Regions from separate parts of the Streptomyces sp. JLBG701 genome, predicted to be linked through region 2. Evidence: predicted binding sites of a transcription regulator. Region 2 holds the regulator's gene; each other region holds the start of a gene.
What was found. The regulator HspR, encoded in region 2, represses chaperone genes until heat shock. The targets are predictions, from matches to a motif close to TTGAGNNNNNNNNNCTCAA.
Positions count from the first base shown of each region.

Region 1: the regulator HspR is predicted to act here: its motif matches at 3,100-3,118, upstream of dnaK (molecular chaperone DnaK).
Region 3: the regulator HspR is predicted to act here: its motif matches at 5,591-5,609, upstream of lon (endopeptidase La).

Region 1 is NZ_CM178588.1:9,342,456-9,350,456, reverse strand. Features, by position in the region: gene narJ (nitrate reductase molybdenum cofactor assembly chaperone) at 1-250, shown strand, start outside; partial or broken gene AC5DRG_RS42840 (respiratory nitrate reductase subunit gamma) at 247-426, shown strand; gene AC5DRG_RS42835 (hypothetical protein) at 653-1,012, shown strand; gene dnaK (molecular chaperone DnaK) at 1,182-3,053, opposite strand; gene AC5DRG_RS42825 (glycerophosphodiester phosphodiesterase family protein) at 3,165-3,965, opposite strand; gene AC5DRG_RS42820 (magnesium transporter CorA family protein) at 3,972-5,384, opposite strand; gene AC5DRG_RS42815 (OsmC family protein) at 5,515-5,943, opposite strand; partial or broken gene AC5DRG_RS42810 (vWA domain-containing protein) at 6,009-7,744, opposite strand; gene AC5DRG_RS42805 (ATP-binding protein) at 7,807-8,001, opposite strand, start outside.
Region 2 is NZ_CM178588.1:6,207,694-6,215,694, reverse strand. Features, by position in the region: gene AC5DRG_RS28790 (PA14 domain-containing protein) at 1-452, shown strand, start outside; gene AC5DRG_RS28785 (fibronectin type III domain-containing protein) at 502-2,559, shown strand; gene AC5DRG_RS28780 (heat shock protein transcriptional repressor HspR) at 2,630-3,082, opposite strand; gene dnaJ (molecular chaperone DnaJ) at 3,088-4,269, opposite strand; gene grpE (nucleotide exchange factor GrpE) at 4,303-4,959, opposite strand; gene dnaK (molecular chaperone DnaK) at 4,956-6,800, opposite strand; gene AC5DRG_RS28760 (MraY family glycosyltransferase) at 6,895-7,923, opposite strand.
Region 3 is NZ_CM178588.1:7,657,491-7,665,491, reverse strand. Features, by position in the region: gene AC5DRG_RS35655 (hypothetical protein) at 1-2,384, opposite strand, end outside; gene AC5DRG_RS35650 (MarR family winged helix-turn-helix transcriptional regulator) at 2,454-2,915, opposite strand; gene lon (endopeptidase La) at 3,153-5,567, opposite strand; partial or broken gene AC5DRG_RS35640 (GNAT family N-acetyltransferase) at 5,769-6,413, shown strand; gene AC5DRG_RS35635 (flavodoxin family protein) at 6,422-7,117, opposite strand; gene AC5DRG_RS35630 (LysR family transcriptional regulator) at 7,301-8,001, shown strand, end outside.

The sequences.
Region 1 (8,001 bases), 3.1 Mb from region 2:
GTCCCTGGTCCGCTTCAAGGAGGTATACCGAGCCCACGACTTGGAATTCACGGGCGAGGAACTCCCGGACTTTCTCCCGGCGGTACTGGAGTTCGCGGCCCGCACAGGCAACACGGACCTGCTGACGGACCACAGGGACGGCCTGGACCAACTCCGCGCCCGCCTGACGTCCTTCGGCACCCCGTACGCGTCGATATTGGACGCGGTATGCGCGACGCTGCCGCCGACAAGGGCGGGGGCCGCCCGATGAAGACATTCCTGTGGGCAGTCCTCCCGTACGTGGCCTTCGCCTCGCTCATCGCGGGCCTGATCTGGCGCTACCGCTACGACAAGTTCGGCTGGACAACCCGCTCGTCCCAGATCTACGAGTCACGACTCCTCAACATCGCGTCCCCGGCGTTCCATTACGGCATCTTGTTCGTGCTGGTGGATCCTGCTACTGATCTACCGCCGCCGCTCCCACCCCCGCCGCGTCCGGAGCGGGCGGGGTCCTGAGCTCTGTCTCCTGGAGGCTCCTGGTACGCCAGCCGTAGATCGTGCCGTGGTGCGGAGATTCGGTTGCGGCCACTGGTGATCACTGTGGGGAATGCGCTTCGCTCCGGTCGCTTACCCGACCGCCCACGCGGTGCCGACTCGGGTGGATACTGACTGAGTGCGCCAAGCATTCGTCCACGAAGCGATCGTGATCATGGAAGCGGGCGGCGATGCGCGAGCCCCAGGAGCGGCCATCACGGTCGCGCTCTGCGGGCACTGGGAGCACGAGCCGCCGTGCCCGCTCGCGCCGCACCACACCGCCGTGGAACGCTCCGGCGACAAGGTGCGACTACGAGTGCTGTTCGTAACCGAACCTGCGGCTGAGGCCGAAGTCCGCAGCCGGATCGAAGCAGCGTTGTCCCAGGCCGGCCTCGACAACCCGGACGGTGCCATCACGCGGTGGCAGTTCCGCAGCGCCCGGCCCGGCCTCGTCCGGGAGGATGAGGCCGGGCACGCCAGGCGACTCGTCCAGACCTAGAGAACGTCCTGAAGCCGGGCGCCACCCTGCCCGACGTCGGTGATGAGAACCGCAGTCGGCAGATCGGCTCCGCTACGACGGTCGTGAGCGCGGCCAGCGAGTGGAAGACGATCAAGCTGCCGTTCGGCTGAGCCGGGTCAGGGGCGGTGCACACCAACGCGGCCCACCCCTACGCCGCCCCACCCTTCGTATCCCTCTCCTCATCCACGATCTCCGCATCCACCACCCCCTCCTCATCCTGCGGCGACGCATGCTCCTCCCCGGGCGCCGCGTCCGAAGGGGCCTGCTGGGCGGCCTGGGCGTACATCGCCTGGCCCATCTTCTGGCTGACGGTGGCCAGTTTCTCGACTGCCGCCCGGAGGGCGACCGTGTCGGACTCGCGGTCCAGGAGGGACTTGACGTTCGTGATCTCCGATTCCACCTCGGACCTGGTGTCCGGCGGGATCTTGTCCTCGTTCTCGCGGATGAACTTCTCCGTCTGGTAGACGAGTTGTTCCGCCTGGTTGCGGGTTTCCGCCGCCTCGCGGCGTTTGCGGTCCTCGTCCGCGTACTGTTCGGCCTCGCGCATCATGCGGTCGATGTCGTCCTTGGGGAGGGCCGAGCCGCCCGTGACCGTCATCTTCTGTTCGCGGCCGGTCGCCAGGTCCTTCGCCGACACGTGCATGATGCCGTTGGCGTCGATGTCGAACGCGACCTCGATCTGTGGGACGCCGCGTGGGGCGGGCGGGAGGCCCGTGAGGTCGAAGACGCCCAGCTTCTTGTTGTAGGCGGCGATCTCGCGTTCGCCCTGGTAGACCTGGATGCCGACCGAGGGCTGGTTGTCGGTGGCCGTCGTGAAGATCTCCGAACGGCGGGTCGGGATCGTCGTGTTGCGTTCGATCAGCTTCGTCATGATGCCGCCCTTGGTCTCGATGCCCAGGGACAGCGGGGTGACGTCCAGGAGCAGGACGTCCTTCACATCGCCTCGGATCACGCCCGCCTGCAGCGCCGCGCCGACCGCCACCACCTCGTCCGGGTTCACGCCCTTGTGCGGGTCCTTGCCGGTCAGTTCCTTCACCAGGTCCGTCACCGCCGGCATCCGGGTCGAGCCGCCGACCAGGATCACGTGATCGATCACCGCGAGCTTGATGCCCGCGTCCTTGACCGCCTGGTGGAAGGGGGTCTTGCAGCGGTCGAGAAGGTCGGCGGTGAGCTCCTGGAACTGGGCGCGGGTCAGCTTCTCGTCAAGGTGGATGGGGCCCTCGGCGGAGGCGGTGATGTAGGGGAGGTTGACGGTCGTCTCGGAGGACGACGACAGTTCGATCTTCGCCTTCTCCGCGCCCTCCCGCAGGCGTTGCAGCGCCATCTTGTCGTTGCCGAGGTCGATGCCGTTCTGCCCCTTGAAGCGCTTGACCAGGTATTCGACCACCCGCTGGTCCCAGTCGTCACCGCCCAGGTGCGTGTCACCGTTGGTGGCCTTCACCTCGATGACGCCGTCACCGATCTCCAGCAGCGACACGTCGAAGGTGCCGCCGCCCAGGTCGAAGACGAGGACGGTCTGCTCCTCGCCCCGGTCGAGGCCGTAGGCGAGGGCGGCGGCCGTGGGCTCGTTGATGATCCGCAGGACCTTCAGGCCGGCGATCTCCCCCGCCTCCTTGGTCGCCTGGCGCTGGGCGTCGTCGAAGTAGGCCGGGACCGTGATCACGGCGTCCGTGACGTCCTCGCCCAGGTACGACTCGGCGTCCCGCTTCAGTTTCTGCAGGACACGGGCCGACAGCTCCTGCGCCTGGTAGCGGGTGCCGTCCACCGCGCCCTGGTCCGGGAAGCGCCAACTCGCCTCGCCCATATGGCGTTTCACCGAACGGGCGGTGCGCTCCACGTTCGTCACGGCCTGCCGTTTGGCCACCTCACCGACGAGCACCTCGCCGTTCTTGGCGAAGGCCACGACCGACGGTGTGGTCCTGGCCCCCTCCGCGTTGGCGACAACGGTGGCTTCGCCGCCCTCCAGGACGGCCACCACCGAGTTCGTGGTCCCGAGATCGATACCGACCGCACGTCCCATCGCCATCCCCTTCCGCCAGGGCGCTTCCAGGACTCCAGCACAAAACTTGAGTGCGCTCTTGTCAAGGGAGCGTAGAAGCAGACACCGGGGGAAGGGCGCCTGAGCGCGCGCTCAGGCCTTGTCCTCCGCGGCCGCCAGACCGCGGCCGCCGCCCGCGGCCCCGGCCTCCCCCGCAGCCCCTGCCTTCGGTGGCTGGTCCCGGAGAGATACCGCGCGCCGGGGCCGGTTCGTGATCAGTACGTCCACGCGCGGGTCGTCGAGGAAACGGCGCATCCTCGCCTCCTCGTCGACCGTCCACACCATCGTGAAGAGGCCGTGCCTTGCGGCCTCACGCAGCACATTGGCGCGCGCGAGCCGCTGGTGGACGGCGACACCGTGCGCCCCGCACGCGCGGATCCGCCGCATGGGGAACAGTTCGCCGAGCCGGGTGCCGGGCAGGCGCAGCAGCCCCGTCTCCCTGCGGTTGCGGCCCAGGGACAGGAGGGTGCGCACGCCGGGGAAGGTCTCCGTGATCGTGGCGATCGACGAGTCCTCCAGGGTCGTGGCGACGAAGCCGTCCACGCCGAGCAGGGCGATCGCGCGGTCGATCAGCTCACGCTCGTACCCGACCTCCTTCGGGTCCAGATGCCCGATCAGCTTGCCCGCGATCAGCGACATGACCTCGTCCACGACCGGTACCGGGTATCCGGCCCGGTCGCTCAGTTCCGCATGGGTGATACGGGACAGCAGCGGGCCCGTGTGAGCGACCCTGGCGTCGTGGTAGACGACGAAGACGCCGTCCGCCGTGCGCCGGATGTCGAACTCGACGTACTCCGCGCCCGACCGCAGCGCGTCCTCGTAGGCCTGCCACGTACCGGGGGTGGTCCTTTCGGATCCTCCCTTGTGCGCGGAGACAGCGGGTCGTCGCGGCATGGGCGGTCAACTCCCGGATGGATTGCGCGGAGGGGGAAGGGGAGCGGGAACGGGAGTGGGCAGCGGGACGGGGCCGTTGCCGGGCGGTGAGAGCACCGAGCCCGAGAACCCGCTGACCCGTCTGCGCAGGACGACTCCGATCACCGTCAGAACGATGAAGGGCAGCCAGGCCACCACGTACGCCACCCCGTACTCCCGCAGATCGAAGATGGAGCGGCCGGGGTCCACGTCCGTGGCGTTCACCCCGAAGTAGGCCAACAGCAGAGTGGCCGGCAGGGCGATCAGGGTGGCCACCGCGAGGAGGCCGGAGACAGTGCGCTCTCGGCGGTCGCCCCGTTCCGCGAGGGCCGCGTCGAGGGCCGCCGAGCGGGCGTTGATGACGGAGGTGAGGCGCTCGACCATGCGGGCCGAGTTGTCGAGGCTGTCGCGGATGCCGAGCGTGTCGCGCAGCGAGGCCTGGAAGCCCTCCATGAGCATCTCCGGGATCAACAGGCTGTCCACGTAGGCCTCGACGCCGAAGGCCAGGTCCAGTTGCAGTTCGTTCACCCCGGCCGAGAGACCCGAGATGAGCGAGCGGACCTCGTACGGCGAGTCCGTGGGCGCCTGTTCGTTGGCCCGCATCATGTCGAAGGCCGCGAGCCGGGTGCGCTGGAGGACGGCCAGGGCGGAGATCATGCCGAGGGCGACGAGGGTCAGGCCGTTCTCCACGTGCGGGGCCCAGCCGGCCAGCACGGAGACCCCGCGGCCGTGCGCGGACAGGGTTCCGCTGTGGTTCCGCAGGTTGGGCGGCATGGTGACGGTGAGCCGTGGGGTGCCGGGCGAGGGCATCCTGCCGCGGTAGACCATGTCGTTGAGGAGGACGGACAACCGCGTCTCGTCGTCGATGTCCACGCCGAGCAGGTCGTCCAGCAACTGGCCGCCGGGGAAGACGAGTTGATGCACGTTCTGTCCGAAGGCGAGGGGTTCGGGCGCGCCCAGCCGCTCGCTGAGCACGTCGAGCAGCGGCCTGCCGTCGAGTTCCATGGCGGCCCGGTCGAAACAGGTGGTGGCCAGCCAGGAGGCGAGGGCGCCCGAGGCGGTCTCCCCCTCGAAGTCGCAGTCGACGATCAGGGTCGCGTCACCGCGCGGGGTGGCCATGACCAGCACAGCGGCCGAGGCGAGGGCGAGCCCGTGGTCCGTGCCCGGTAGCCGCAGCGCCTGCGGGCTCACGGCCTCGGCCAGTACCGCCACGGGCAGCACCGCGTCGCTGGACACCAGGTGCGGCTCGAAGCGGCCGAAGTCCCAGCGGTCGACGAGCCGGCCCGCCCCGCCGCGCTCCGGTCGGATCCGGCCGGCCAGGCTGAACAACAGCAGGACGCGGGTGCGCTCGCGGATCGCCGAGTCGAGCACCGTCCCGTCGCTGGTCGCTCCCGGCACCATCCAAGTCCTTCCGACACCTGTGCGTACGACGTTCCTACCCCACCCAGGCCACGGCGACCCCGGACGAACAGCCGCGCGGACCACCTGCGACAGGCGGCCCACGCGACATACTGCTCGATGGTGGTGCGGCTCAGGCGAGCTTCGCGGACAGCGTGATCGGTACGGCCTTCAGGGCCTGGCTGACCGGGCAGTTGACCTTGGCGTCCTCGGCGGCGGCGACGAACCCGTCGTTGTCGAGGCCGGGCACCGTGCCCTCGACGGTGAGGCTGATGCCCGTGATGCCCTCACCCGGCTGGAAGGTGACGTCGGCCGAGGTGAGGAGCTTGGTGGCCGGGGTGCCCGCTCCCGCGAGGGCGTGCGACAGCGCCATGGAGAAGCAGCTGGAGTGCGCGGCGGCGATCAGCTCCTCGGGGCTGGTCTTGCCGCCCGCGTCCTGGGAGCGCGAGGCCCACGTGACCGGCTGCGCCTCGATGGCACCGGAGGAGTCGAAGTTGACGACACCGCTGCCCTCGAGAAGGCTGCCTTCCCAGACGGTGTGTGCGGAGCGCGTGGTTGCCACGATAAGTCCTTCCGAAATTCCGGCTGTGTCTTGTCCCTGCTGTGCCCATCCGATCACATTCCGGCTCACCGCACGTGGAACACCGGCCCACGTGCGGTGAACGGCAGTCGGGCGTCCTGGGGAACAGATAGGCGTGCTCGCGCCGCACCCGCAGCACGTCGCACCACCCGTCCGTGATCACCAGGATCGGCGCGCCGGGCGGGAAGTCGTCCGCGCGGTGCAGCAGGTCGATGCCCGGCTGCAGGACCGTACCGCCGCGGCCACGCACCCGTACGCGCCCCGCGATCTCCGTGACCGGGAGATAGCCCGCGTCGTGCGGTGCCGCGTCGCAGAAGACGACGCGTGCGGCCGGTACGTCACGGGCCTCGGCGTACGAGGCGATCGCGCCCAGCGCCTTGCCGAGGAGGGTGCGGCTCATGGAGCCGGAGGTGTCCAGGACGACGCCGAAGGTGCAGCGGGCGATCTCCTCGGGCGGGAAGTAGTGGCCCGCGCGCGGAATGTCGGGGGTCGAGGACTGGCGGCGCGAGGGACGGGCGTACGTCCGTACCGGCTCCGGGCGTGGCACGAGCTCGTCGAACCAGCGGGCGAGTTGGGCGTCCCACGGCAGCGGCGGATGGCTGAGCGCCCGGATCTCCTCGACCAGACCGCCGGGCAGGTATCCGCGTGCCTGCTGCTGGTGCAGGTCCAACCCCCGTGCCAGGCCTCGGCGGTAGAGGTCGTCGAGGTCGACGTAGTCGCGGGGCGGGCCGAGCGGGCCGCCGAGGATGTCGCCGGCGCCCTTGCCGCGCAGGGTGGACAGGCGGCGCATCCGGCGCAGGTCGCCGGCGATCCGGTCGTAGACCTCCTCGGCCGAGAGGTCCTTCAACTCCGGGTCGAACAGGAGGCCTTCGGGCATCGTGCCGATGTCCATCTCGCACAGCCAGCCGTTGATGACGTAGTCGGCGGCGATGTTGAAGAGGTACGGGTCGCGGGTGCCGCAGCGGTCTCCGTGGCGCAGGGCCGCGTGCAGCATTTCGTGGGCGAGGATGAACCGCCATTCCTCGTCCTCGAATTCGCGCAGCGGGTTGACGTAGATCTCGCCGGCCTCGGCGTTCACGGCCGCTACGGAGATGTCGTGGGCGCGGGCGAGTTCGGCGTCGGCGACCAGGGTGATGCCGGCCGCGATACCGCCGAGCAGCGGGTAGGAGGAGACGAACCAGCTCAGCGCCCGCTCCCACGGCTGGAGCCGGGTGGGGCCGCCGCGCATCGAGGCGCGGCGGCCGCCGGCCACGTCCATCGCGGTGGCCACGGTGCGGGTGAGGGCGTGTGCGAAGGCGAGCTGCCAGTTCGGCGGGGTGCCGCCCCGCCAGGTGTCCCAGGGCACGAGCAGCTGGTCCGGTTCGCCGCCCGCGGTACCGCAGCGGTCGTAGGCGGGCGGGATGCCGTCGCGGCGCCAGCGCGCGGCGAGCTGTTCCTCGTCGCCGTCGGGGTAGGACGGGGGCAGGTCCTCGGGGGTGGTGCCGACGGGGAAGCCGAGCAGGAAGCGGTTGACGACCGCGCAGCGGGCGGCGAGGTCGTAGCGGTCGGGCTGTTCGCGCCGGCCGGCCGCCGCCGGGACGTGGCCGAAGCCCAGGTGGATGACGCCGTGCGCGACGGCCCAGGCCCAGTCGGCGGGTTCGGCCCGGCGGGTGGGGTGGATGTGCAGCACGCCGTCGGAGTCGACGCGGACGAGGCCGTTCGTGGGGGCGTCCGCGCACTTCTCCTGGCGGCAGGTGCTGAAGCCGATGGCGGCGAGCGCCCGGTTGGCGCGCACCAGGCGCATGCCCTCGGCGAACGCCTCCGCAGCGAGGTCCTTCTTGGCCTTTTCCCGGCCACGGGCGCGGCTCACTGCCGCGCCTCCACCAGCCTCGGCATGTCGCGGGCCGCCTCGACCAGGAACCACGCCGGCAGCAGGGGGTTGCCGTCGGTGTCGGGGGCGATGACGCTCTGCGCGACCTCGACGGAGATCTCGGCGAGCTGCACGAGCAGGGACTTGGCGCGGTAGGCGGTCTGCTGGCCGTTCGCCGAGAGGTGGTCCTT
Region 2 (8,001 bases):
CGTACGAGTACGCGACCCTGCCCGACGGCGAGGAAGCCTGCCTCTTCGTGGACGCCTACGACGACAACTGGTGGTCCGCCTGGAAGACGACCGGCGAGGCCAACATCATCACGGCGACGGAACTCGACGTGACGCCGAGCGTCGCGACTCCGGAGGGCTCCCCGCTGGAACTGGACGCGTCCGGAGCGGAGGGCGACGAGGGCAACTACCTCGACTGGAACTGGAGCGCCAGTTCCCAGGAGACGACCGGCTACCGCGTCTACCGCTGGAACCCCGCGACCGAGACGTACGAGAAGATCGCCGACCTCGGCAGCGATGTCTCCTCCTACTTCGACACCGGCGTCCAGCGCGGCACCACGTCCTTCTACTGGGTGACCACCCTGGCCGCGGACGGCACCGAGTCCGTGCCGGCGGGCGACTGGGCGGCAACCGCGCCCACGCCCGCGCAGTGATCTGAAACCGAACCCTGACGTACCGCCCCACCATGGACTGAAGGACCGAATGAACTCAGCCAGACGACGCACGACCGCCGCGGCAGCCACCGCCGTCGTGCTCGCCACCGCCGGCGGCCTGCTCGCCGCCGTCACCGTCCCGGCCTCCGCCGCGACCACCTGCACCTCGCCCGTCTACAAGCGGCAGTTCTTCGCCAACACCACCTTCTCCGGCACGGCGAAGAAGACGGACTGCGACAGCACGATCGACCAGAGCTGGAGCGGTGCTCCGGCCTCAGGCCTGCCGTCGAACAACTTCGGCGTCCGCTGGACGGTGACACGGGACTTCGGCTCCGGCGGACCCTTCTCCCTCACCGCCTCGGGCCTGGACGGCATCCGCGTCTACCTGGACGGCACCCGCAAGATCAGCCTCTGGAAGAACGTATCCACGACGGTCAAGAAGACCGTCAACCTCACCATCCCCAAGGGCAAGCACACCCTCCGCGTCGACTACGTCAACTGGACCGGCGCCGCCAAGGTCAAGTTCACGTACACGCCCCGCACCTCGGCCACCGTCGACAAGGTCAAGCCGCTGGCCCCGACGGGGGCGTCGGTGACGTACGACTCGGCCGCCAGCAAGGCCAAACTCACCTGGGCAAAGAACAAGGAGATGGACCTCGCCGGTTACCGCGTCTACCGGCGGACGAAGGGGTACACCGACTGGCATCTGGTCAGCGGAGGCAGCCTGCTGACCGGCACGTCGTTCACGGAGGCTCTCGTGCCCTCCGGCCACGCGCACTACTACGAGGTGCGGGCCGTGGACAAGGCCGGCCTGGAGTCCGGGGGCAGTGCCGACCAGCTCGTCACCACAGCGGACCGGATCGCGCCGACCGTCACCGAGCTGACCGTCGTCGGCGAGTCGGCCCTGGACGGGGTGACCCTTACGTGGTGGCCCGGTGAGGCGATGCTGACGACGCAGCTGCTGAGGGCCGGTTCGCCCAACGGGCCCTTCGAGGTGGCCGAGACCAACCTGGGCAACTCCGCGGTCGATGACACCGCCCCGTACGGGGAGACCTCCTACTACAAGATCGCGTCGACCGACGCGGCGGGCAACACCGGGTACTCGTCGGTGGTGTCGTTCGCCCGGCCGCTCGCCGTGCCCTACTTCTGGAAGTCGGAGAACCGGCCGGAGGACGGCGGCGGCGTCGATCTGACCTGGGACGTGTCGCCCTACGCGCCGGACGAGTTCCGGGTCCACCGCGAGGAGCGCCGCTTCGACAACGCGACCGGCACGTTCGACGTCGTCGACTCGCAGGTGGTGCCCTGCGCCCCGACGCTCACCGACACCGCTTACGGCACCCGCCACACCTACACCTGCACCGACACCACGGTCGTGCCGAGCCCGAACGACGGCTTCTACGTGTACTGGGTGACGACCGTCGACGCGCTCGGGCGGGAGTCGGCTCCCTCGCAGACCATCTCCCACGGCTACGGCGACGGCACCGCCCCGCCGCTCGTCACCGGGTTCACGGCCACCGCCACCGAGTACGGCACGGTCCTGGACTGGGACGACAGCCCGGTCGCCGACCTGGCCGAGTACAACGTGTTCCGGCTCAGCACGGTGGACGACGGCACCCAGTACACGCACGTGGGCACGGTCAAGGCGGGCACCAGCCGGCTCGTCGACTCGGCGAACCTCCAAGACGGCGAGAATCACACGTACTTCGTGGACGCGGTGGACACCTCGGGCAACTCCAACTACACGTCGGCCGACAAGATGGTGTCCACCACCGTCACCGAGTACGACCTGCGGCCCACCGTGGAGACCCCCGCGGACTGGCTGGTCAGCGTGAGCGCCCAGGCCGGTGTCGAGGGCTCGACCGGCGTCGATCTCACGTGGAACCTGTCCAGCTCGTACTACGGGGACGACATAACCGGCTACCGCGTCTACCGCTGGAACCCGGCCACCGCTGCGTACGAGCCCCTGACCGCCGACCCGGTCACCGGCACCTCGTACACCGACACCACGGCCGCCGCCGGCACCACCCACTTCTACTGGGTGACCGCCCTGCACGCCGACGGCACCGAATCCAAGCCCGGCGACGCCTGGGTGGCCCTGGCGCCCTGAGCATCCCGAGCACACGAAAGCGGCCCGGAGGTCGATGAACCTCCGGGCCCCTTTCGCATGTCACACGCCGTCAGTCCGAGGACTGCCGCCCCTTGGGCCGCCACACCACCAGCGCACTCGTCTGCTGTACCTCCTGGTACGGCACCAAGTCCCGCCGATACGAAGCATGCACCGCCGCCTCCCGCTGCTGCATCGCCGCCGCCGCGCCGTCCAACGCCGACTCCAGTTCCGCCACCCTCGACTGCAGGGCCGCGACCTGGTTCTCCAGCTCGATGATGCGTTTGATGCCGGCGAGGTTGATGCCCTCGTCCTGGGACAACGCCTGCACTGTGCGCAGGAGTTCGATGTCGCGGGCCGAGTAGCGGCGGCCCCGGCCGGCGGTGCGGTCGGGGGAGACCAGGCCGAGGCGGTCGTACTGGCGGAGCGTCTGCGGGTGCAGGCCGGAGAGCTGGGCCGCCACCGAGATGACGTAGACCGGGGTCTCCTCGGTCAGTTCATAAGGGTTGCGTCGACGGCCGTCCATCTCGATCAAGCTCCCTTCGCTGCCTGGAACAGCTCGGCCCGCGGGTCCTCGTCCGCGGTGGCCTCGCGATACGCCTCCAGCGCGTCACGAGCATTCCCCGTCAGGTCCCTCGGGACACTCACCTCTACGGTGACCAGCAGGTCGCCCCGGGTGCCGTCCTTGCGAACCGCGCCCTTGCCGCGGGCGCGCATGGTGCGGCCGTTGGGGGTGCCCGGGGGCAGCTTCAGGGTGACCGACGGGCCGCCCAGGGTCGGGACGCGGATGTCGCCGCCGAGGGTCGCCTCCGCGAACGTCACCGGGACCGTCACCGTCAGGTTGTCGTCCCTGCGGCCGAAGACCGGGTGGGCGTCGACGTGGACCATGACGTACAGGTCGCCCGCCGGGCCGCCCCGCTCGCCCGGTGCGCCCTTGCCGCGCAGGCGGATCCGCTGGCCGTCGGTGACGCCCGCCGGGATCCGGACCTGCATCGTCCGGGACGACTTGGCCCGGCCGCTGCCCTTGCACTCCAGGCAGGGGTGCTCGGCGATCAGGCCGCGGCCCTTGCAGTCCGGGCAGGGGTCGGTCAGAGAGAAACCGCCGCCTGAACCCCTCGCCACCTGGCCGGTGCCGACGCAGGTCGGGCACACGCGCGGTGTGCCGTTCTTGTCGCCGGTGCCCGAGCAGGCCTTGCACGGCGCCTGCGAGGACATGCGCAGCGGAACCGTCGCGCCCTCGATGGCCTCCGTGAAGCTCAGCGTGACCTCGGACTCGATGTCCTGGCCGCGCCGGGGCTGGGTACGCGTGCCGGTGCCCGCGCCGCCGCGGCTGAACAGGCCCCCGAAGACGTCACCGATCCCGCCGCCGAAGCCGCCGGGGCTCTGGCCGCCCTGGGTGCCGCCTCCGAAGAGGTCGCCCAGGTCGAAGTTGAAGTTGCCGCCGCCCGCGCCCGGCCCCGGGCGGAACCCGCCGTTGCCGAAGAGGGCGCGTGCCTCGTCGTACTCCTTGCGCTTCTTGGGGTCACCGAGGACGTCGTTCGCCTCGGAGATCTCCTTGAACCGCTCCTCCGCCTTGGCGTTGCCCTTGTTGGCGTCCGGGTGGAACTCGCGGGCGAGCTTCCGGTACGCCTTCTTGATCTCGGCCTCGGTGGCGTCCTTGGGGACGCCGAGGACCTTGTAGTAGTCCTTCTCGATGAAGTCCTTGGTGCTCATCCCCGACGTCCCTCCTTCCACTCGCTGTTTACGTCAGCCCTCCTCAGGGCCGTTGTCCTTGTCCTCGCCCGCCTCGGCACCTTCCTCGGCCTTGACCACCTGCGTGGCCCCGGGCTGCGGCTCGGCGACCGCCACCCGCGCGGGGCGGATGGTGCGCTCACCGAAGCGATACCCGGGCTGCAGAATCGCCACGCAGGTCGTCTCCGTGACGTCCGGCGCGTACGAGTGCATGAGGGCCTCGTGGATCATCGGGTCGAAGGGCTCGCCCTCCTTGCCGAACTGCTGGAGTCCCAGCTTCGCCGCCACGGTCTCCAGCGACTCCCCCACGGACTTGAATCCGCCGACGAGTTCGCCGTGATCCCGCGCGCGGCCGATGTCGTCGAGGACGGGGAGGAGTTCGGTGAGGAGGTTCGCGATGGCGATCTCCTTGACCGTGATCCGGTCCCGCTCGACGCGGCGGCGGTAGTTCTGGTACTCGGCCTGGAGCCGCTGGAGGTCCGCGGTGCGCTCACCGAGCGCGGTGCGTACCTGGTCCAGCTGGGCCGTCAGGCCTGCGATCTGTACTGCGTCCCCGGCCGGGGCCGCCCCCTCCCCCGCGGAGGGGGAGGCGGCCTGCGGCTCGGCGTCTTCGGGGGTGGCGCCGGAGGGGACGTCGGGCTTCTCTTCGAAGCCCGGAGTCTCCTCGGTCACGCGGCACCGTCCTTGCGCTCGTCGTCGACGATCTCCGCGTCCACGACGTCGTCGTCGGCCTTCGGGGCCTCGGCACCGGCGTCGGCGCCACCGGCGGCCTGCGCGGCCTGGGCGTCGGCGTACATGGCCTGGCCGAGCTTCTGCGAGACGGCCGCGACCTTCTCGGTGGCCGTGCGGATCTCGGCGGTGTCCTCGCCCTTGAGCGCGGCCTTGAGCTCCTCGACGGAGGCCTCGACCTCGGTCTTGATGTCGCCGGGGACCTTGTCCTCGTTGTCCTTGAGGAACTTCTCCGTCTGGTAGACGAGCTGCTCGCCCTGGTTGCGGGTCTCGGCGGCCTCGCGGCGGGCGTGGTCCTCCTCCGCGTACTTCTCGGCCTCTTCGCGCATCCGGTTGACCTCGTCCTTCGGCAGCGAGGAGCCACCGGTGACGGTCATCTTCTGCTCCTTGCCCGTGCCGAGGTCCTTCGCGGTCACGTGCATGATGCCGTTGGCGTCGATGTCGAAGGCGACCTCGATCTGCGGGACACCGCGCGGGGCCGGCGGCAGACCGGTCAGCTCGAACATCCCGAGCTTCTTGTTGTACGCCGCGATCTCGCGCTCGCCCTGGTAGACCTGGATCTGCACGGAGGGCTGGTTGTCCTCGGCGGTGGTGAAGATCTCGGACCGCTTGGTCGGGATCGTCGTGTTCCGCTCGATGAGCTTGGTCATGATGCCGCCCTTGGTCTCGATACCAAGCGACAGCGGGGTGACGTCGAGAAGCAGGACGTCCTTGACCTCACCCTTGAGGACACCGGCCTGCAGGGCGGCGCCGATGGCGACGACCTCGTCCGGGTTGACGCCCTTGTTGGCGTCCTTGCCGCCGGTCAGCTCGCGGACGAGCTCGGCGACGGCGGGCATACGGGTGGAGCCACCGACGAGGACGACGTGGTCGATCTCGTTGATGGAGACGCCGGCGTCCTTCATGACGTTGAAGAACGGCGTCTTGCAGCGCTCCAGCAGGTCGGCCGTCAGCTGCTGGAACTGGGCGCGCGTGAGCTTCTCGTCCAGGTGCAGCGGGCCCTCGGCGGAGGCCGTGATGTAGGGCAGGTTGATCGAGGTCTCGGTGGACGAGGACAGCTCGATCTTGGCCTTCTCGGCGGCCTCGCGGAGGCGCTGGAGGGCCATCTTGTCCTTGCCGAGGTCCACGCCGTGGCCGGCCGAGAACTGCTTGACCAGGTAGTCGACGACGCGCTGGTCCCAGTCGTCACCACCGAGGTGGTTGTCGCCGTTGGTCGCCTTGACCTCGACGACGCCGTCACCGATCTCCAGCAGGGACACGTCGAAGGTGCCGCCACCGAGGTCGAAGACGAGGATCGTCTGGTCGTCCTTGTCGAGGCCGTACGCGAGCGCGGCCGCGGTGGGCTCGTTGACGATACGAAGGACGTTGAGACCGGCGATCTCGCCGGCTTCCTTCGTCGCCTGGCGCTCGGAGTCGTTGAAGTAGGCCGGGACGGTGATGACCGCGTCCGTGACCTTCTCGCCCAGGTAGGACTCGGCGTCGCGCTTCAGCTTCTGCAGGATGAAGGCGCTCATCTGCTGCGGGTTGAACTGCTTCCCGTCGAGCTCGATCTTCCAGTCCGTGCCCATGTGGCGCTTCACGGAGCGGATGGTCCGGTCCACGTTGGTGACCGCCTGGCGCTTGGCGACCTCGCCGACCAGCACCTCGCCGTTCTTCGCGAAGGCGACGACGGACGGCGTGGTCCTGGCACCCTCGGCGTTGGTGATGACGGTGGGCTCGCCGCCCTCCAGAACGCTGACGACCGAGTTCGTCGTGCCCAGGTCGATGCCGACCGCACGTGCCATGGTGATTTCCTCCAGCTGACTTGAGTGGAACGGACTCAAGTGTGCATCACGTCCGGCGCCCGGTCAACAGAGCTGAGTCGAGGGCACTCAACTCTTATCCGTTCCTTACACGCAACTGGCCTGTGACCTGCGGCGACGCGGGCACGACCCGCCGCCGAGGCCCGTACACCGAGACCCTCAACAGTCCCCCTACGACCATCAGCGCCACCGCCACCACCCACAGAGGCGCCGTTTCCCCGGCCCACCCGGTGTGCGCGAGCACCGCGACGAGCACCCCGGCAAAGGCGCCGACCCCGAGCAACAGCACCGCCCCGCGCGGGGTCAGCCCGAGCCGCCGCAGCCGGTGCGCGAGATGATCGGGCCCGCCCCGCAGCAACGGCCGCCCGGCCAACCTCCGCGACACGACGACGAGTACGGCATCGGCACCGGCCACGACAGTGAGCGCCGACAGCACCCCGACGCCGGAGGCGAGGTCATGCCCGGTCCGGGTGATCACCGCCGCGGCAGCGAGCACGAACCCGGTGAACAGAGACCCGCACGCCCCGAGCGCGATCCGCGCGGGATGCCAGTTGTGCATGAGAAACCCGGTCAGCGCGGCGGCCAGCACGCTCAACAACACGGCCAGCCCGTCCATCACTTCCACGGCCGCACACGCCCCGACCCCAAAGGCGGTGACGACCCCCACGGTCCCGGCCAGCCCGTCGGCATGATCGAGCGCTTTGAAGGCAAGCGCGACACACACGATCCACCCCGCGGCCAACACCCCACCGGCGACCCCGATCTCGCCGTACGGCACGACCCAGGCGGCCGCCACGACCGTACCGCCAAGCAGAAACCGAGCCTTCAGCCGCCACACATCCGCGACAAGCCCGAACCCGGCGACGACACCCCCGGCGACCAGCAACTCGCCGACCCCCTCCCCCAACGGAGCAACCCCGGTCCACTCCCCAACCCCGGCGACCACCCCCGTGGCCCCGACAACGGCCACCCCACCAAACATCGGCACCGGCCGCGCCCGCCGCCGGTCGAGAACGCCGAGGCGCAGGGCGGGCAGCCGGAGGAGGGCGGCGAGGAGAGCGGCGAGGAGGAGGGCGGTGGTGGCGGCGAGGATCCCGTAGAGCACGGGTCCAAGTTAAGTGCGAATGCCGCAAAAGCGGATGAATAACACGATCGGATCGTCGATCCGTCTGCCCGGAATCGT
Region 3 (8,001 bases), 1.4 Mb from region 2:
GCGAGTTCGGCGGGGAGGACTACGGCAAGGAGACACAGCGCTTTACCGACCGGACTCCCGCCGCGCAGCCAAGAGTAGGCGTAACCATAGATCCAGCCGTATAGAGACCATCGCAGGCCGTACGACCACGCCTCGATGTAGCTCAGGTCCTGAGTCTCGCCAAGCAGGGGGAGCACCGTGTACGCGGCCCACGGCAGACTGAGCAGCGTCAGCATCACCGCCCCTGCGGCACCATTGCGCGTGGCTCCGCGTCCGCCCGAGGTTCCCAGAGCCGTCAAGCGGAGGGCGACCGACCGCTGCGGTGCTGTGCCACGGGCGCCGAGTGCGCCCAGCCCGTGCCATCTGGCATTCCACTCAGGTCTGGTGAGATCTCCCACCGCGAGAGCGGCCCTCGACGCAGTGAAGAACTCGCGCCGCCCCGCGGCCAGAGCCTGGTCCTTCAGGAGCGCGTGCACCAGTCGGTTGTGCACCCTGGGACGGACATCATGCAGCCGTACGGCGCGGTCTTCGGCAGCCGAGGGGAGCAGCCAGGAGAAGCCGCCTACCGCTATCGCCAAGGCGAGGTAGTAGCCGCTGCGCGAGGTCGTTCCGATGACCACGAACCCGTACAAGGCAAGCCCCGTGCCCACGGCCCCGATACCCAATCCCAAGACGGTCGTACGCGCGTGCGGGGGCCAGTGTCCGTCCCCACTGGACGACCTGAGGTACATGACTGCAACAACCAGGATGGCTATGAACGCAAGAGGCTGATTCGCGGCAAAACCGGAGTACAGGCCGACAGACGCCCACGAGCGCCCGCTCTCGTCCGCCGGGCTCCACGAGTACTCCCATTGCTCGCTGACGGCCTTCTGAATCGCTATGCCCCACAGAACCACTCCTGCGGCCAGCGTCCGCCACCTGCGGTGCTCATGCGCAGCCATCACGGTCCACGGGACAGCAAGCCATCCCCCACCCAGGGCCGCCAGGCCCAGCGAATTCACCAAGGGCCAGGAACCAAAGGGAAGATGAACGCCGGTGACAGGAAGACCAGTGCCCGGGCCTGCGGCCATAACGGTGACCCAGGCTCCGACCGCGGCGGTGGCAGCCCATCGCCGCCCCGCGAGCCTCCACACACCACGGTCCACGGTCCACCACGCTCCGGTGGCGGCCACCGCCGCAAGGACAACCGCGGCGAAGGGCAACGCGGTGCGCCCCGTCACCGCGAGCACGACGACGGGAAGGAGTAGCCCAACGCTCGGTACGACCAACGGAAACAGCTCCCCCACCCGAGGAGCACGGCCCTCACCGGCCCGCACAGTGAAGGCGGCCAGCAGAAAGGGAAGCAACGCCCACCACCAGACCGCCAACAACGAACCGCGGCCCGGATACTGCCACTCCGACCACGGCGGATAACCGCGTCCGGCCAGGGCGTAGAGCAGCAAGAGCCCCGTCACGGCACAGCCCGCCGTGGCCACCGCAATCCAGCGGCGACGCGTGGCCGGCGGCGCCCAGCTCCGTGCGAACGGCACCACCCACCAGCCGGTCACCGCTGTCACGGCCAACGCCAGCCAGAACGCCTCCCACCCGGGTGAAGGAGGCCTCTGCAGGAGCTGGGCGAGGACGACGGCGTCATTCGGGTCGCCGCCATTCGGGGTGTCCGGGTCGCCCAGCTCGATCGTGACCTGGGCGTCGTCAGTCGGCAGGAGCAGTTTCACGCGATGGGTGGTCTGGCTCAGCGTGGTGGCGCCCCGGAGAGCCAGGATGGCGCGGTCCCGTGTATCGATCGTGACGGTCCAACTGTCGTAAATCCCGTGCTCACCCAGCCAGTCACCCGGGCAGACGAGGGTGATCACGGTGTGGCCGTTGACGCAGTCGTAGGCGGTCCCCCGCCAGCTCAGCTCGCTGAGGACCGTGGTGGCGTACACAGGCGACTTCGGCTGCTGCTCAAGCCGGTCGTCATCCGGGTTGAAGCCGAATCCCCTGTACGAACAGTCGTCGGCATCCCGCCCCAGGGCAAGGTCGAACGGCACCCACGTGTACAAGTCCTGGGTGTCACTCCGCAGATCCTTGACCATGGGGTCATCAGGGCTGAGCGCCGCCGTGTGCCGCGCCGTGGCCATCCACTGTCCCGCCGTAGATCCGGTCCCGGGCGCGATGCGCACCAGTGTGCTGCCGGTTCGCTCCGGACGATCCTTCGCGAGGTACCTCGCTTCGGTCTCGTCCCAACTCTCCTCGGACGACTCGTCGTCCCGGCCATCGTCCTTCCCCGGGGAAACCGACCGCGAGTAAACCCGCTCGGCCACTTCGACCCACCCCAGATGCGCAGCCACCGGCGCGAGGACCACAACCGCGAGCAGCAGCCCCCCGCCGACCTTCCGCCCGTACCGCCCGACAACCCCAGCCATCGGCCACCGCCCCCGTCCCCCGGGGCGCCAGAGTAGCCGTCACCTGACTGTCAGTTGAGGCTGTCGGGCCTACTTCTCCATCCCCACGTTCAGCTGATGCAGCAGCCGCGCCAGTTCCGCCACCTCCAGCCGATCCCAATGGGACAGCTGGCTCACATACCGGGCCCGCCGGGCCTCCCGTACCTTCCCCACCCGGGTGCGGCCCTCCTCCGTCAGGTGGACCAGCCACGCTCGGCCGTCCGCAGGGTCGGGCTCGCGGGCGATCAGGCCCAGGTCTTCCAGGGCCCGGAGCTGGCGGGACATCGTCGCCTTGCCGACGCCGATGTAGCCGGCCAGCTCCGTCGCGCGCTGGCGGCCGTACTCGTCGAGGCGGACCAGGAGGCCGTACGCCGCGGACTCCAGGTCGGGGTGGACCTCACGGGCCATCTCACCCTGGTTGGCCCGGGCGCGCCGCAGGAAGACCGTCAACTCGCGCTCCAGGGACAGGAACTCCTGCTCCGCACGACCGTCGCCGTTTCCGTCCTCGTGCACGTCAGCACCCCTGTATCCGGTTTCGCGTTCTTGAAGGTTCTTGAATGTTCGTGAAGGTTCTCGAAGGTCTCCGCCTGACGGCGCCAGCGCCGCAGCTCCGTAAGTATTTCGCAGGCGCGGGCCTTCGGCAGCCTCTGCCCACCGGCTGACGTGCGGCGGTACAGCGGTATGGCGTACGGCGAAGGCCCGAGGTTCCCTCTCGGGTTCCCCGGGCCTTCCTCTATCCGGTCGCGTCCGTCACGCCGCCACCGGAACCTCCGGCGTCGCGCCGTTCGTGGCCGGCGACAGGGCCAGTTCCAGGACCTGGCGGACGTCCGTGACGGCGTGGACGTCGAGCTTGTCCAGGACCTCGGTCGGGACGTCGTCCAGGTCGGGCTCGTTGCGCTTCGGGATGATGACCGTGGTCACGCCCGCCCTGTGCGCCGCCAGCAGCTTCTGCTTCACGCCGCCGATCGGGAGGACCCGACCGGTCAGCGAGACCTCACCGGTCATCGCCACGTCCGTACGGACCAGACGCCCGCTCAGCAGCGACGCCAGCGCCGTCGTCATCGTGACGCCCGCGCTCGGGCCGTCCTTGGGGACCGCGCCCGCCGGGAAGTGGATGTGCACGCCCCGGTCCTTCAGGTCGCCCACGGGAAGCTCCAGCTCGGCTCCGTGCGAGCGGAGGAAGGACAGGGCGATCTGCGCGCTCTCCTTCATCACGTCACCCAGCTGACCGGTCAGGGTCAGGCCCGCCGCGCCCGTCTCCGGGTCGGCCAGCGACGCCTCGACGAACAGGACGTCGCCACCCGCGCCCGTGACGGCAAGACCGGTGGCCACGCCGGGGACGGCGGTGCGCCGCTCGGCCGGGTCCTGGGCGGACTCGGGGACGTGGTGCGGCCGCCCGATCAGCCCGCGCAGCTCGCCCTCCCCCACGTTGAACGGCAGCTTCCGCTCGCCCAGTTCGTGCTGAGCCGCGACCTTGCGCAGCAGCCGCGCGATGGACCGCTCCAGGGTGCGGACGCCGGCCTCACGCGTGTACTCGCCGGCCAGCTTGCGCAGCGCGCCCTCGTCGATCACGACCTCGTCGGCCTGCAGCCCCGCCCGCTCCAGCTGGCGCGGAAGCAGGTGGTCGCGGGCGATGACGACCTTCTCGTCCTCGGTGTAGCCGTCGAGCCGGACCAGTTCCATACGGTCGAGCAGCGCCTCCGGGATGGCCTCCAGGACGTTGGCGGTGGCCAGGAACACCACATCGCTCAGGTCCAGCTCCACCTCCAGGTAGTGGTCGCGGAAGGTGTGGTTCTGCGCCGGGTCCAGGACCTCAAGGAGCGCCGCCGCCGGGTCGCCCCGGAAGTCCGAGCCCACCTTGTCGATCTCGTCGAGCAGGACCACCGGGTTCATGGACCCTGCCTCCTTGATGGCCCGCACGATCCGGCCGGGCAGCGCGCCGACGTACGTACGCCGGTGGCCGCGGATCTCGGCCTCGTCGCGGACACCGCCGAGCGCGACCCGGACGAACTTCCGCCCCATCGCGTGCGCGACCGACTCGGCGACCGAGGTCTTGCCGACGCCGGGCGGGCCGACGAGGGCCAGTACGGCACCGCCGCGCCGCCCGCCGATGACACCGAGCCCACGCTCGCTACGGCGCTTGCGCACCGCCAGGTACTCGGTGATCCGCTCCTTCACGTCCTCCAGGCCCGCGTGCTCGGCGTCGAGGATCGACTTGGCACCCTGGATGTCGTACTCGTCCTCGGTCCGCTCGTTCCACGGCAGTTCGAGGACGGTGTCCAGCCAGGTCCGGATCCACGAGCCCTCGGGCGACTGGTCGCTGGACCGCTCCAGCTTGTCGACCTCCTTGAGGGCGGCCTCGCGGACCTTCTCGGGCAGGTCGGCGGCCTCGACACGCGCGCGGTAGTCGTCGGACTCCTCGCCCTCCTGCTCACCGTTGAGTTCGCGCAGCTCCTTGCGTACGGCCTCCAGCTGCCGGCGCAGCAGGAACTCGCGCTGCTGCTTGTCGACGCCTTCCTGCACGTCCTTGGCGATGGTCTCGGCGACGTCCTGCTCGGCGAGGTGGTCGCGCAGGTACTGAGTGGCGAGCTTCAGCCGGGCCACCGGGTCCGCGGTCTCCAGGAGCTCGACCTTCTGCTCGGTGGTCAGGAAGGGTGAGTAACCGGAGTTGTCGGCCAGGGCGGACACGTCGTCAATGGCCTGCACCCGGTCTACGACCTGCCAGGCGCCGCGCTTCTTCAGCCAGTTCGTGGCGAGCGCCTTGTACTCCTTCACCAGCTCGGCGACATGCCCGGGCAGCGGCTCGGGAACGTTCTCGTCAACCCTGGCCCCCTCGACCCACAGCGCCGCACCCGGGCCGGTGGTCCCGGCGCCGATCTTCACGCGGCGGCGAGCGCGGATCAGCGCTCCCGGGTCACCGTCGGCCAGCCGACCGACCTGCTCGACGGTGCCGAGCACTCCGGTGCTCGCGTACGTCCCGTCGATGCGTGGCACCAGGAGTACCTGCGGCTTGCCGGGCGTTGAACGGGCAGCGGCCTGTGCGGCCTCCACCGCGGCTCGTACGTCGGTGTCGTTGAGGTCCAGCGGAACCACCATCCCGGGCAGCACGACCTCGTCGTCGAGCGGCAGCACAGGCAGGGTGAGCGGTGTGGATACGGAAGCCATTGATCTCCCCTTTGGCAGTCAAGTTGAGCTATGCCGACTCAATGCACGTGAGCCTCCGATTGTTCCCCGACCCCCGTTCGCTCTGAGCGATCGGGGAAGGGGGAGGGGAAACGGGAGAGGAAGAGGGCGGGCGCGGACTGGCCACCGGTCACCATCTAGGTAATACTCCTATACAACTAGTGACTATTACCTGGGGGTGTCGTGGACGGGCTAGTGCAGGCATGGGTGGACGGGTGGGTCGTATCGCGCGGGGCGGCTCCGCCGCAGGTGGAACCCTGGGGCTGCACCATCGATGTCGGACAGGCCCACCACGTCTCGCGGCACGTCCTCGGCGCCACGAACGACTCCGTCGAGGAGGCCACCGTCCGCAAGGTCGCGGACGCGGTGACCGGGCCCGGCGTGTGGCTCAAGGTCTTCACCGACCCGGCGGTGGTCGGGCCCTGGCTCGGAGCGGACTGGTGGGTCGACCCCGAGGCGGGCTACCTGATGTCGGTCCCGCTGACGCCGGCCGCCGGAGACACCGCAGCGCCCCCGGCCGGTTACCGCGTCCGCGTCTGGACCCGGGGCGGAGTCACCCGCATGCTCGTCGCCGCCCCAGACGGCTCCCTCGCCGCACGCGGCCAGGTCGCCCCGGCCGGCGCCACCGCGGTCTTCGACCAGATCGAGACGACCCCCGCCCACCGCCGCCGGGGCCTGGGCAGCCTCGTCATGCGCACGCTCCAGCACGCGGCGGCCGCCCAGGGCGCGGAGACCGGCGTCCTGGGCGGCACCCCGGCGGGACGGGCCCTGTACGAGTCCTTGGACTGGCGGGTGCACGCCCTGCTCACCAGCGCGAAGTTCACGGGGCCGGAGGGTCAGGCGCCGGTCAGCGCTGCCGGTGCGTCGTCCGTCTCCCTGAGGGAGGCCGACAGGGCGCGGGCCTCGTGTTCGGTCATCCGGGAGGTGTCGTACGGCACGGCATTGACCCAACGCTGAGCCAGCCGGGAGATCCGCTCGCCGTACCGCATCGCGGTGATCCGGTCGCCACGCGATCCGGCGTGCTCCGGCCCCTGGTCGGCGTGGCTCTGGCTCATCAGACCCAGCCAGGAGCCCAGCCGGTTCACATCGTCGCGGGCTCCACCGCTCCAGTTGTTGCCCGGCATGTCGCCCACGCCGATCCACTGCATGCCCAGCTGCGCGGCGAAGACCGCCAACTGCTCCAGGACCACCAGCTTGTCGCCGCTCTGCGAGGCGGACATGGTGAACCCTCCGGCCAGCTTGTCCTTCCATGCCTGCGTCGTGAACGGCGTGAACGCCGCCTCCATAAACGCCTTGAACACCGCCGACACGCTGCCCATCAGTGTCGGGCAGCCGAGGACGATCGCATCGGAGCGCTCGAGCAGCGCCAGCACCTCCGCATCGTGCCAACGGCCCGCGGTGACGTCCTCGGGCCGGATCTCGACGAGATACACCCGGGCGCCCGGCACCAGCCGCGCCCCGTCGGCGAGGTGCTCGGCCAAGACCCGGGTGTGCCCGTGCACCGAGTGGTAGACCACCGTCACCGTGACCATCGGCGCATCGTGCTCACGGTCAACGTCATTGACTGGCATGTGCTCTTCACTACTTCCGGTCGTGGGGAAATCCCTGCTTGCCCAGCCATCACAACCTGCGTACGGCACAGCATCAACGCCGAACTTCGGCACGCAGCGATCGGTCACACCGATCGATCGCGTTAGCCTGGCCCCGTGGACAGGATGGAACTGGAAGCATTCGTCGCGGTCGCGGAAGAGCTCCACTTCGGCCGCGCCGCCGCGCGCCTGCACCGGGGGCAGCCCACCGTCAGCGACGCCGTCAGGCGGCTGGAGAGCACCCTGGGCGGGCGGCTGTTCCACCGCACCAGCCGCCGGGTGTCACTGACCGACCTCGGCGAAGCGCTGCTGCCCGACGCCCACGCCACCCTGGCCCAGCTGCGCCGCTTCCAGCAGCGCGGACGCTCCCTGGCCGCCGGCGACCGGACCCGCACCACCCTCGTCGTCGCCCACGCCGAATACACCGACCACCAGCTGCTGTTGCGCTGCCTGCCCCAACTGCGCGTCCGTTTCCCCGATGTGACGATCGTGCCGGAGGCCATGCCGACCACAGCCCAGCTCACCGCCCTGCGGGCGGAGACGATCGGGCTGGGCATCGGCTGGGCGACCGGCGACCTCACCGGCGTACGCGCGAGGGTGCTGTCCACCGAGAGGTTCATGGCGCTCGTACCCGCGACCCACCCCCTCGCCGGGCACGCCGAGCTGAACGCGTCCGAACTGTCCACCACCGGCCTGCTCACCTGGCCGCACCAGATCAACAGCGGTCTCTGCGACCGCCTCCTGTCCGCCTTCCACATCGGCGGAGCCGACCTGCGCATCATCAGAACCGCCGACAGCGTGCACGCCATCGCCGCTCATGTCGCCGC